Regions from separate parts of the Pseudomonas sp. ASL8 genome, predicted to be linked through region 1. Evidence: riboswitches for the same ligand, from Rfam matches in the RefSeq annotation. Region 1 holds a riboswitch; the other holds the start of a gene.
What was found. Region 1 has a riboswitch for cobalamin ahead of cobW (cobalamin biosynthesis protein CobW). Riboswitches for the same ligand answer to the same signal wherever they lie in the genome.
Positions count from the first base shown of each region.

Region 2: it holds a riboswitch for cobalamin, as region 1 does, so the genes downstream of both, cobO (cob(I)yrinic acid a,c-diamide adenosyltransferase) here and cobW (cobalamin biosynthesis protein CobW) in region 1, are expected to answer to the same signal.

Region 1 covers NZ_CM155278.1:4,375,559-4,381,164, forward strand. Annotated here, with positions in the region: gene AC1MEA_RS20030 (DUF1272 domain-containing protein) at 1-127, opposite strand, end outside; gene cobM (precorrin-4 C(11)-methyltransferase) at 205-951, opposite strand; gene AC1MEA_RS20040 (cobalamin biosynthesis protein) at 1,005-1,430, opposite strand; gene AC1MEA_RS20045 (CbtA family protein) at 1,427-2,140, opposite strand; gene AC1MEA_RS20050 (CbtB domain-containing protein) at 2,152-2,337, opposite strand; cobalamin riboswitch at 2,433-2,653, opposite strand; cobalamin riboswitch at 2,729-2,943, shown strand; gene cobW (cobalamin biosynthesis protein CobW) at 3,042-4,106, shown strand; gene cobN (cobaltochelatase subunit CobN) at 4,110-5,606, shown strand, end outside.
Region 2 covers NZ_CM155278.1:2,953,903-2,959,508, reverse strand. Annotated here, with positions in the region: gene cbiB (adenosylcobinamide-phosphate synthase CbiB) at 1-598, opposite strand, end outside; gene bluB (5,6-dimethylbenzimidazole synthase) at 595-1,245, opposite strand; gene AC1MEA_RS13575 (cobyrinic acid a,c-diamide synthase CobB) at 1,242-2,537, opposite strand; gene cobO (cob(I)yrinic acid a,c-diamide adenosyltransferase) at 2,548-3,159, opposite strand; cobalamin riboswitch at 3,265-3,487, opposite strand; gene AC1MEA_RS13565 (PQQ-dependent sugar dehydrogenase) at 3,708-5,033, shown strand; gene AC1MEA_RS13560 (C40 family peptidase) at 5,085-5,606, opposite strand, start outside.

The DNA.
Region 1 (5,606 bases):
GACCGCCCAGACGGTCGTGCGCGCAATCGCTGCAGAAGGTGCATTCAAACGAGCAAATCAACGCGTCCAGACTGTCGCCAGGCAGGTCGCGGTCGCAGCATTCACAGCTCGGGCGAAGTTCAAGCATAGGAGTGACCTCGTTCGCAGGTGTTTGGGGAAAGGAAAGCTTCGGCAACAATGCCAAACACTACGGGCTCTTGGCAATCAGGGCCGGTATAGATGCGCATGTCCGGCCCGATAGAGCGACGATTCGGCGAACTGGTCATTGGCCAATACCCTGCCTACCAGAATCAATGCCGTGCGGCGAAACCCTTTGGCGTGAACTTTCTCCTGGATGTCGGCCAGGGTGCCCAGTACCCAATCCTGATCCGGCCAACTGGCGCGATGGACCACCGCAATCGGGCAGTCAGCGCCGTAGTGAGGGGTCAGTTCGGCGACAATTTTTGCCAGGTTCTTGACCCCCAGATGAATCGCCATGGTCGCCCGATGCTGCGCCAGGCTGGCCAGTTCCTCGCCCGCAGGCATGGAGGTTTTATCGGCGTAGCGGGTCAGGATCACGCTCTGGGAAATATCCGGCAGCGTCAGTTCGGTGCCCAGCAATGCGGCGCAGGCAGCAGTGGCGGTAACGCCGGGGATGATTTCGAAGGGGATATCCAGTTCGCGCAGGTAACGAATCTGCTCGCCAATCGCGCCGTACAGACTGGGATCACCAGAGTGCACCCGAGCGACATCTAAGCCTTGTTCATGAGCGGATTTCATCGCGGCAATGATCTGTTCCAGGTGCAACTCGGCACTATTGATCACCTGTACCGCCTGATGCCCTTCAAGGACAGCGGTCGGCACCAGTGAGCCGGCGTAGATGATCACCGGGCAACTGCGGATCAGACGCTGGCCTTTGACCGTGATCAGTTCCGGGTCGCCGGGGCCTGCGCCGATAAAAAAAACGGTCATGGGTGCTCCAGAATCCAGCCTTAGGCTTTTGAGTGGGTGTGAAAACAGGCAGATTATCGACGATCGGGTACGTCGCCGGCCAAGGCAAATGTCGCGTGCTGGTTTTTCTGCCGGGTGATCAGTAATTCGCCATGACGCCCACCAAGGCGCTGTAACAGCGCCAACGCACTGCTTTCGGCTACGCCGTAGCAACCTGTATGGGCGAACGCGATGGCAGAACGATGACTGAGCTGCGCGTCGAAACCGCTCAACTCTGCTGCACTGAAAAACACCAGTGGCAGACCCAGATGCTCTGCCAGCGCCAACAAACCCGGCTCAGAACGTTTCAGGTCAATGGAGGCGAGGGCAGTGATGGCTTCAACTTTCAGCCCATGATTCTGCAAAGCCTGTTCAATCAATTCGAGTAGCAGGCTTGCAGGGCAACCGCGCTGGCAGCCGAGGCCGACCACCAGGGTCGGCACCGAGTGCTGTCGGGTCATGCGCGGTGATTGACGTGCTGGGCGTTCAATTCATGATTATTGCGGCGGAACAGCCATGCGCTGATCAGGCCCAAGGCGATCCAGAACAGCGCATTGGTCAACAGCGAGGCGATCTTGAACTGAGCTTCCAGCGCTTCAGGGGCGAGGCTCTCATGCACGTCCGGTTGTGGTGCGCCAATCACGTGTGGCACCAGCAGGATCGCTATCCCCAGCATCTTCAGCAACCAATGCTTGCTGAACACGATCAGCGCCAAGGCGACGGCGGTAGAAGCTGCCGTGCTCGCCCACCAGATTTGTCGCTGAACCAGATCAGCCGCCGCAGTCCCCGGCAGCTCAGGTGGCAGGCCCAGGGTCGGAGCGAGAACGAACACGGCAAAACCGGCCAGCCCCCACAGTATCCCCTGAGACGTACGGCCCGGCGCACGCAGGGTGTAAAGCCCCGCGAGCATCAATGCAAAACCGACTGCGACCACCAGATTGCCCCCGGTGGTGGACACGACACGCTGCCAGCCGTCTTGAGGTTCCCATGCCTCGGCGTCGTGAACGTGCCCAGCGCCTTCAGCATGCTCATGGACGTGTTCTGTCGGCGCCTTTTCATAGGTCTCCGCTTGCAGAATCAGCGGCGCAACCCAGAAGCTTTGCAGCAGCGTCAACAACAGTGCGGCGAACAGACCCGTGAACCCGGCTGTTTGAGCGATACGCTTGAACATGGCGGCAGGTCTCAATGGCAAGGGAAGGCAGAGCTGTGGCGGGTATCGTGCGCCGCGTTGTGGACGGCATTGATATGCGAGAAACCGGCGAAGTAGACCAGGAATGCACCCAGCAGGAGGGCGCTGACGGCAGCCGTCAGGCGTCGGGTCTGAGTGGAGGTGGTTGTAGCTGAGTGGCTGATAGTGCTGATCGACATGGCGCTTCCCTCAAGTGTCTGCAAGTAGGCAAGCGCATGGAAACCCCACTGACAGGCGTCAGTAGAGGTTCAACAGCGCCCGCCCACCGCGGGTTTGTTAGGTCATTTGTCGGGCCGGTCTCCGGGCTTGCGAGGGGTCTGTGTAGCCTGACCATCAAGAATCACCTTCCCATGCCGGACTGCTGGCACAGTGGATCTGACTCTTCACTCGCTTACCGTTGCGGGGGCAGCGCCGGACTTGCTTATGCCTATTGGCATGAAGCGCACCGGTTTCCCGTTTCACCCTGTGAAGGGCACCCGAAACAAGGCCGTAGGAAAACATGAGCACGCACAGGAGTCAATCCAGAGCATCTGCGGCTTAGCCGGTGATTGACCTGCCCGCAGCCACTGCGTAGCCTTGCTCGTTCGAGGTGCTCCGGTATTGCACGGAGCTAAAAGGGAACGCGGTTCAAGCCGCGGCTGCCCCCGCAACTGTAAACGGTCATGTTCATTGCACTGCCACTGCACGCGTGCGGGAAGGCGCAATGAACGCGTACTGGACGCTTTTTTATAGGCCGCCAACACGCCACCGTCAGCCAGGAGACCTGCCTCGAAACAAGATTCTCACTACAACCGGGCGGGGTGATCCGGTGGCGAATTGATCTGCGTGCATGTGCTACGTGGTTATCGTCCTGTTTGCCCGCCGCTTTGCCAAAGGGCATCCGATGAAATCACTGGCCAAACTTCCCGTCACTATCGTTACCGGTTTCCTCGGGTCGGGTAAAACCACGTTGCTGCGGCACATTCTCGACAACGCCGAAGGTCGGCGCATCGCGGTGATCGTCAACGAATTCGGCGAACTGGGCATCGATGGCGACATCCTCAAGCAATGCACCATTGGCTGCACCGAAGAAGAAGCCAACGGTCGTGTGTATGAGTTGGCCAACGGTTGCCTGTGCTGCACGGTTCAGGAAGAGTTCTTCCCGGTCATGCGCGAATTGGTTGCCCGTCGCGGCGACCTGGATCACATCCTGATTGAAACCTCTGGCCTGGCGCTGCCAAAACCCTTGGTCCAAGCGTTTCAGTGGCCAGAAATTCGTAACGCCTGCACGGTCGATGCGGTGATTACCGTGGTCGACAGCCCTGCAGTGTTGGCAGGCACGTTCGCTGCATTCCCGGATCAAGTCGACGCACAGCGCAAACTCGACCCGAACCTTGACCATGAGTCGCCACTGCACGAATTGTTCGCCGATCAACTCGCGAGCGCGGATCTGGTTATCCTCAATAAAGCCGACATGCTCGATGCGGCAGGCCTGGCGACCGTCCGCACTGAAGTCTCCGAAGAACTGCCACCTGCGGTCAAAGTGATCGAAGCCAGCAGCGGTCGTCTGCCCATCAGCGTGTTGCTGGGGCTGGGCGCTGAGTCGGAGGTGCATATCGATAGTCGCCGCACCCACCATGACCATCACGAAGGCGATGACCATGACGACCATGACCATGATGCTTTCGATTCTATCTCGATCAAATTGCCACAGGCCGACGAAAGCCTGTTGCTGGACGCCTTGACGCAACTGGTGGTGCAGCACGGTATTTTGCGGGTCAAAGGTTTCGCGGCGATTCCGGGCAAGCCGATGCGCTTGCTGATTCAAGGCGTCGGGACGCGGTTTGACAAGCATTTCGACCGTGCCTGGCGTGCCGAGGAAGAACGCGCGACCCATCTGGTATTGATTGGTCAGGAACTCGACGCCAGCGTTCTCGAAGCCCAACTGCACGCAGCGGTTGCCGGCTGACCCATGCATTTACTGAGAACCCAGCCTGGCGGCTTTGTACCTGACGACAGCATCGCTGATCTGGGGCAAACCCCGGCCGAGCTGGTGATTCTCTGCAGCGGCGATTCACATTTGGCGTTGCTCGCCGAGGCGGCGCAACAGTTGCCTGAGGATTACCCCAGTCTGCGTCTGGCCAACCCGATGCAAGTGCAAAATCACGCGTCAGTGGACATGTACGTCGATCAAGTGCTGCGTCATGCCAAGGTCATCCTGATTTCCCTGCATGGCGGCATTGGGTATTGGCGCTATGGCGTCGAGCGTCTGGTGGAGCTTGCCGGACGGGGGGTGCAGCTTATTCTGGTGCCGGGCGATGATCGTCCGGACCCGGAGTTGAGCGGCTTGAGCACTGTTGCCGCCGAAGAAGGCGAGCGGCTCTGGCATTTTCTTCGCCAGGGCGGCATGCACAACGCGCTTGAGCTGTATCGTTGTTTGGCAAACTGTTGGCTGGGCCGCGATTATCCTTGGGCAGAGCCTCAGGCTTTGCCACGTACCGCGATCTACCATCCGCACAAGGCCAATGCGGAGCTGAGTGACTGGCAGGCCGATTGGCACGCTGCTCAGCCCGTTGTGGCGTTGTTGTTCTATCGATCCCACCTGCAAGCGGCCAACACCGGCTTTGTCGACGTGTTCTGCGCCCGTTTGCAGGCACAGGGTTTGAATCCTTTACCCATCGCGGTCGCCAGCCTGAAAGAACCGGGCTGCCTGACGGTGGTGGAAGACCTGCTTGATGAGGTCGGTGCCGCGCTCATCCTGAATACCACCGGCTTCGCTCAATCCAGCCCGGAAGCCCCCCATGTGCGACCGTTTCGGCGCAATGTTCCGGTGATCCAGGCCATTTGCGCCCAGGACAATGAACCTGCGTGGTCCGCCAGCGAGCAAGGGCTGGGTCCACGGGACCTGGCGATGCACATCGCGTTGCCCGAGCTGGATGGGCGGATCATCAGCCGGCCGATCAGTTTCAAGGATCTGGCCTGGCACAGCGAGCGCAGCCAATCCGACGTGGTGTGTTATCGCGCCCAGCCCGAGCGCATGGATTTTGTTGCCGAGCTGGCGCGACGCTGGATTGACCTGGCGCGCCTGCCCAATCAACACAAGCGCGTCGCGTTGATCCTCGCCAATTACCCCACCCGCGACGGTCGGATCGGTAATGGCGTTGGTTTGGACACCCCAGCCGCCGCCTTGAATATTTTGCGTGCGTTGCAGGCCGAGGGTTATCCGCTGGCGCCGTTGCCTGAAAGCGGCACCGCCTTGATCCACGCGTTGCTTGGCGGTGTCACCAATGACCTGGACAGCATCGATCTGCGCCCGTGTCAGCAGAGCATGGGGCTGGACGAATATCAGGCTGCGTTCGATGACTTGCCTGTAGCCAATCGCGAGGCAGTAACCGCCCGCTGGGGCGCGCCGCAGGGCGACCCAATGTTTCGCTCCGGAAGGATGATGGTTGCGGGGCTGCGTTTTGGC
Region 2 (5,606 bases), 1.4 Mb from region 1:
TGTAATTCAAGACATCGTCGATCTTTGCCGCCGCCCAGCCAAACCGTTCGAAACGTTCATTGCGATAGCCCCACATGGCATCCAGGGTATTGCTCAAGCGATACAACACCACCCCCGGCGCCCCCGCGACAACAAACCAGAACAGGGCGGCGAACACTGCATCGCTACCGTTTTCCAGGACTGACTCGGTGGCCGCGCGGGCGACTTCGGTCGAGTCCAGCTCCGCTGTCTGCCGACTGACCAGATAGCCCACGCGACGACGGGCTTCGTCCAGGTCACCGCTGCGCAGGGCCTGCGCCACCGGCTCGACGTGCTCGCCAAGGCTGCGCAGACCCAGCGCGCAATACAGCGCCAGAACCTCCACCCACCCGCCTATATAGGGCAACCAGCTGAAAAGAGTCACCAGCAGCGTCAAGGGGATCACCGCAATGAACCAGGCGGTGACCCCATGACTGCGCCAACCGCGCCCGGCCGAATTGAAGCGCCGCTCAATCCGGTCGGCAAAGCGCCCGAACGCCACCAGCGGGTGCGCCCGTTTCGGCTCGCCCAGCAGCGCATCCAGCGCGACCCCGGCGACGCTCAGCAACGCCACGCTCATCGACTCACTCCCCACTGATTTTCATACAACAATTCGCTCAGCGGACGCGCCTGCGCCCACCCTTCAAGCACCAGCATGGGCGCCGGGTAAAACTCGGCCACCGGCCCCAGGCACAGTATCGCCAAGGGTTTTGCACCCGTCGGCATGCCCAGCAGGTCGGCCAGCGCTTGCGGCTCGAACAGTGAAACCCAGCCCATACCCAACCCTTCGGCACGTGCTGCCAGCCACAAATTCTGAATCGCGCAGGACAAGGACGCCATGTCCATTTCCGGCAAGGTGCGGCGCCCGAAGATATGCCGCTCGCGATCATCCATCAGCGCCGCGACCAGCACTTCCGCGCAATCGTTAATGCCTTCGACTTTGAGCTTCATGAAATCGTCGGAGCGCTCACCCAAGGCTTCTGCGGTCAGAATCCGCTCGGCCTCGACCTGCGCCTTGATGCTCTCGCGCAGCGACCGGTCGCTGATGCGAATAAAGCGCCACGGCTGCATCAACCCGACGCTGGGCGCCTGATGCGCCGCTTCGAGCAATCGCGCCAGCAGCTCTGGCGCCACGCTGCCACCGATGAAGTGGCGCATGTCGCGACGCTCGGCAATCGCTCGATACACCGCCGCACGTTCGTCGGGGCTGAACGCCTGATCATTCATGGTTTGAAAAGCGCCGCAACCGCTTGAGGGTTAGAAGGGAAATAGAAGTGCACGTAAGACGCCGTCATGCGCCCGTCACGATAAACCGCCTCGGCGCCGCGTCCACCGTTAGGGCTCAGGCCTCGGGCGATGGGCTGCAACTCGGTACTGGTCAGCGAGTGGTGATAGGTGTGCCCACGCAGCAAGCCTTCCGGCAGTTCGACCGCTTGCAAAGCCAGCGCGGCCAAACGTTTCTGCATCACGGCTTCGCCCGTCAGCAGCCCTACCAGCTCCGCACGCTGACCGTCGACATCGGTCAAGGCATCAAGCAGGTAAAGCATGCCGCCGCACTCAGCCAGCAGGGGTTTACCCGCGGCATGATGAGCGCGAATGGCGGCCAGCATCGGCAGGTTTTGACCCAGCGCGACGTGGTGCAATTCGGGGTAACCGCCAGGCAGATAAAGGCTGTCGGCATCGGGAATCAAGGTGTCGTGGATCGGCGAGAAGAACGACAACTCGGCGCCCATGGCTCGCAGCAGGTCAAGGCTGGCGCCGTAGGTAAAGGCAAACGCCTCGTCCCGGGCGATGGCAATGCGCACCCCCTCAAGCAAGGGTTCAGTGTTGACGATGTCGGGCGCGTCGAATTCGACTGCGGGCGGCAAGGACACCTCGCACGTGCTGCCCAGAGCGGTGGCGGCTGCGTCGAGGCGTGCATCCAGATCATTCAGTTCGCTGGCCTGCACCAGGCCCAAATGACGGCTGGGCAATTCGATCCCGGTTTCTCGCGACAACGCGCCGTACCAGCGCAAGCCCTCCGTCAGGCTGCCTTCGAGCAGTTGCGCGTGGCGCACGGTGCCGACGCGATTGGCCAAGACCCCGGCAAACGGCAGGTCCGGCTGATAGCGCGCCAGGCCCAGGGCCAGCGCGCCAAAGGTCTGGGCCATGGCGGTGCCGTCGATCACGCCCAGCACCGGTACGCCGAAATGGCGCGCCAGGTCTGCGCTGGACGGCGTACCGTCGAACAAGCCCATGACCCCTTCAATCAGAATCAAGTCGGCTTCGCCCGCCGCTTCCCACAACAGACGGCGGCTTTCATCCGCGCCGACCATCCACAGATCCAGCTGATAGACCGGCGCACCACTGGCGCGCTCGAGAATCATCGGGTCGAGAAAATCCGGGCCGCATTTGAACACCCGAACCTTGCGCCCTTGATTACGGTGCAGTCGGGCCAACGCGGCAGTCACGGTGGTCTTGCCCTGGCCTGAAGCCGGCGCGGCGATCAATACCGCCGGGCAGTGACGCGGCGCTCTCATGAAGGACTGCTCATAGCTCGATGCCTTTCTGCGCACGGATACCGGCCTGGAAGGCATGCTTGACCACAGCGATCTCGGAAACCGTATCGGCCAGATCAATCAGCTCGGGTTTCGCGCCACGCCCCGTCACCAGCACATGCTGCATCGGCGGACGGCTTTGCAGGTCACTGAGAACCTGCTCCAGATCCAGGTAGCCGTGCTTGAGGGCGATGTTCAGTTCATCGAGCACGATCAGGCCGATGCCTGGGTCGCGCAGCATTTCCCGGGACACTTCCCAGGCAGCTTCGGCGGCGGCGATATCGCGCTGGCGGTCCTGGGTTTCCCAGGTGAAGCCCTCGCCCATGACGTGATAACGCACCTGCTCGGGGAAACGACGGAAGAACAGCTCTTCACCGGTGCTGTTGCGACCTTTGATGAACTGCACGACGCCACATTGCATCCCGTGGCCCATGGCGCGGGCGAGCATGCCGAACGCGGAGCTGCTTTTGCCTTTGCCGTTCCCCGTCAGGACCAGCAACAACCCGCATTCATTCGGCGAACTGGCGATACGCTCGTCCATCACGGCTTTTTTACGCAGCATGCGCGCCAGGTGGCGTTCGTCACGTTCGGGGGATTCGTTCATCTCAGCTCTCCGTTTGAGCAGGGCACGCGAAAGCAAACGGAAGGCACAGGAATTGACTGCCAGCACGGTCAAAAAAGACCCTGCGCAGAGCATCGCCCGCCGTGATGCTGTTGGATGGATCAGGCCGGTCTCCGGACTCATGAGCGGGCTTTGCCCTCACTGCGCGCCTTCCCACATCCTTTACGATGCAGTGACTGAATGCGCAGCTTTGACTCATTTACCGTTGCGGGGGCAGCGCCGGAATCGGTCGCTGGACGCGCCCTCACCGGCTTCCCTGTTTCACTCAGCCCATCAGCGATGGCTGAGCACCTGAAACACGTCGCGAAGGGTAGAGGGTTGGGGGTAGAGCGTCAATCGAAGCGCCCTTTCCTTTCGTTTAATAAAGCTGTTTGCCCCGTGCGAGGCATATTGATTGATATTAAACGACAGCCCTCTCGCGCCACCTACTAAGCTTGCTAACTATCAACTCACCTGCAAAAGGTTGAACCTCGACAGCCCACCCTCCTCTACTGCTTTACGCGCACCTTTCGTTTTTCATGGAGATCCTCATGTTCACACTCAGACCTCAGTTGGCAGTACTGCTTGTACTGATGGCCGGCCTTGCTGCTTGCGGCGAGACCGCCCGCCTGCAAATAGCGGAAGGCACCGGCCCGCAACCGAAGCTGCCGGAACCGAACAAAACCCTGATGCCGACCGTGAACATCGCCCCTGCCGTGGGCTGGGCAAAGGGTGCGAAGCCTGTCGCTGCACCGGGCACCCAGGTGGCGGCGTTTGCCGAAGACCTGGATCACCCGCGCTGGCTGTACGTGCTGCCTAACGGCGATGTACTGGTCGCCGAAACCAACTCACCCGCCAAGCCCGATGACAGCAAGGGCATTCGGGGCTGGGTCATGAACAAGGTCATGGGCCGTGCGGGTGCGGGCGTAGCGTCCGCCAACCGAATCACCCTGCTGCGCGACAAAGATCATGACGGCGTTGCTGAAACCCGCACCGTGTTCCTGCAAAACCTCAATTCACCCTTTGGCATGGCCTTGGTCGGCAACGATTTCTATGTCGCTGACACCGATCAACTGCTGCGCTTCCATTATGAAAACGGGCAAACCTCGATTACCGGCGAGCCAAGCAAGGTGACAGACCTGCCCGCAGGGACACTCAATCACCACTGGACCAAGAACGTCATTGCCAGCAAAGACGGTAAAAAGCTGTACGTGACCGTGGGTTCCAACAGCAATGCCGGTGAGAACGGCCTGGACAAGGAGGTAGATCGAGCCGCGATCTGGGAAGTCGATGCCGCGACAGGCGCGCACCGGATCTTTGCCTCCGGCCTGCGCAACCCCAATGGCATGGACTGGGAACCGCAGACGGGCAAGCTGTGGACCGCCGTCAATGAGCGCGACGAAATCGGCAGCGATCTGGTGCCCGATTACATTACGTCAGTGAAGGATGGCGCGTTTTATGGTTGGCCGTTCAGCTACTACGGCCAGCATGTGGATGTGCGTGTCTCACCCCAGAACCCGGCGTTGGTGGCCAAGGCCATTGCACCGGATTACGCCGTCGGACCCCACACGGCGTCTCTGGGCCTGACCTTCAGTGACGGGAAATCGCTGCCGGCACCGTTCACCCAAGGCGTATTCATCGGCCAGCACGGCTCGTGGAACCGCAAACCCCACAGTGGTTACAAGGTGATATTCGTACCGTTCGCCAACGGCAAACCCAGCGGCGCGCCCGTCGACCTGTTGACCGGTTTTCTCAACGCAGACGACAAGGCCCAGGGCCGTCCGGTGGGCGTGATCAATGATCAGCATGGCGGCGTGCTGGTGGCCGATGACGTGGGGAATAAAATCTGGCGGGTGACAGCAGCGAAGGCGCAGTAAGCCCCGCTTTCGACGGGGCAGGATTTCCTGCGCGCTGCGATCACGTCAAAATCAGGGGGTATTACGCGCAAGATGCTCTGGCTGAATGACGCGCTTGGCGTTGAGATAGGTTTTTTGCCAATAGCTGTTGTCGAGGCTGTCCAGGCGCACTGTGCCGCCCGTTGCTGGCGCATGCACAAAGCGCCCTTCCCCCACGTAGATCGCGGCGTGGCTGACCTGCGAACCGCCTGAAGTGGCGAAGAACAACAGATCACCTGACTGCAAAGCGTTACGTCCGACGTCCGGCGCGTGCATCACAATCAACTCACGGGTCGAGCGTGGTAGCGCGATGCCGGCCGCGTCACGGTAGACATAACCAATCAACCCACTGCAATCGAAGCCCGAATCAGGCGTATTGCCGCCCCAGCGATAAGGCGTGCCGACCAGGCCCAGCGCGCGAAACAACACGTCTTCAGCGGCAGGCGAGGAATACTCGGAAGTCATAGGCGCAACAGGTCGAACAACCCGTGGCTTTGAAGGGGGTGGAGCGTGGCTTGCGCAAGCGCCAAGAAGCGCAGCGACCAATGTAATCAA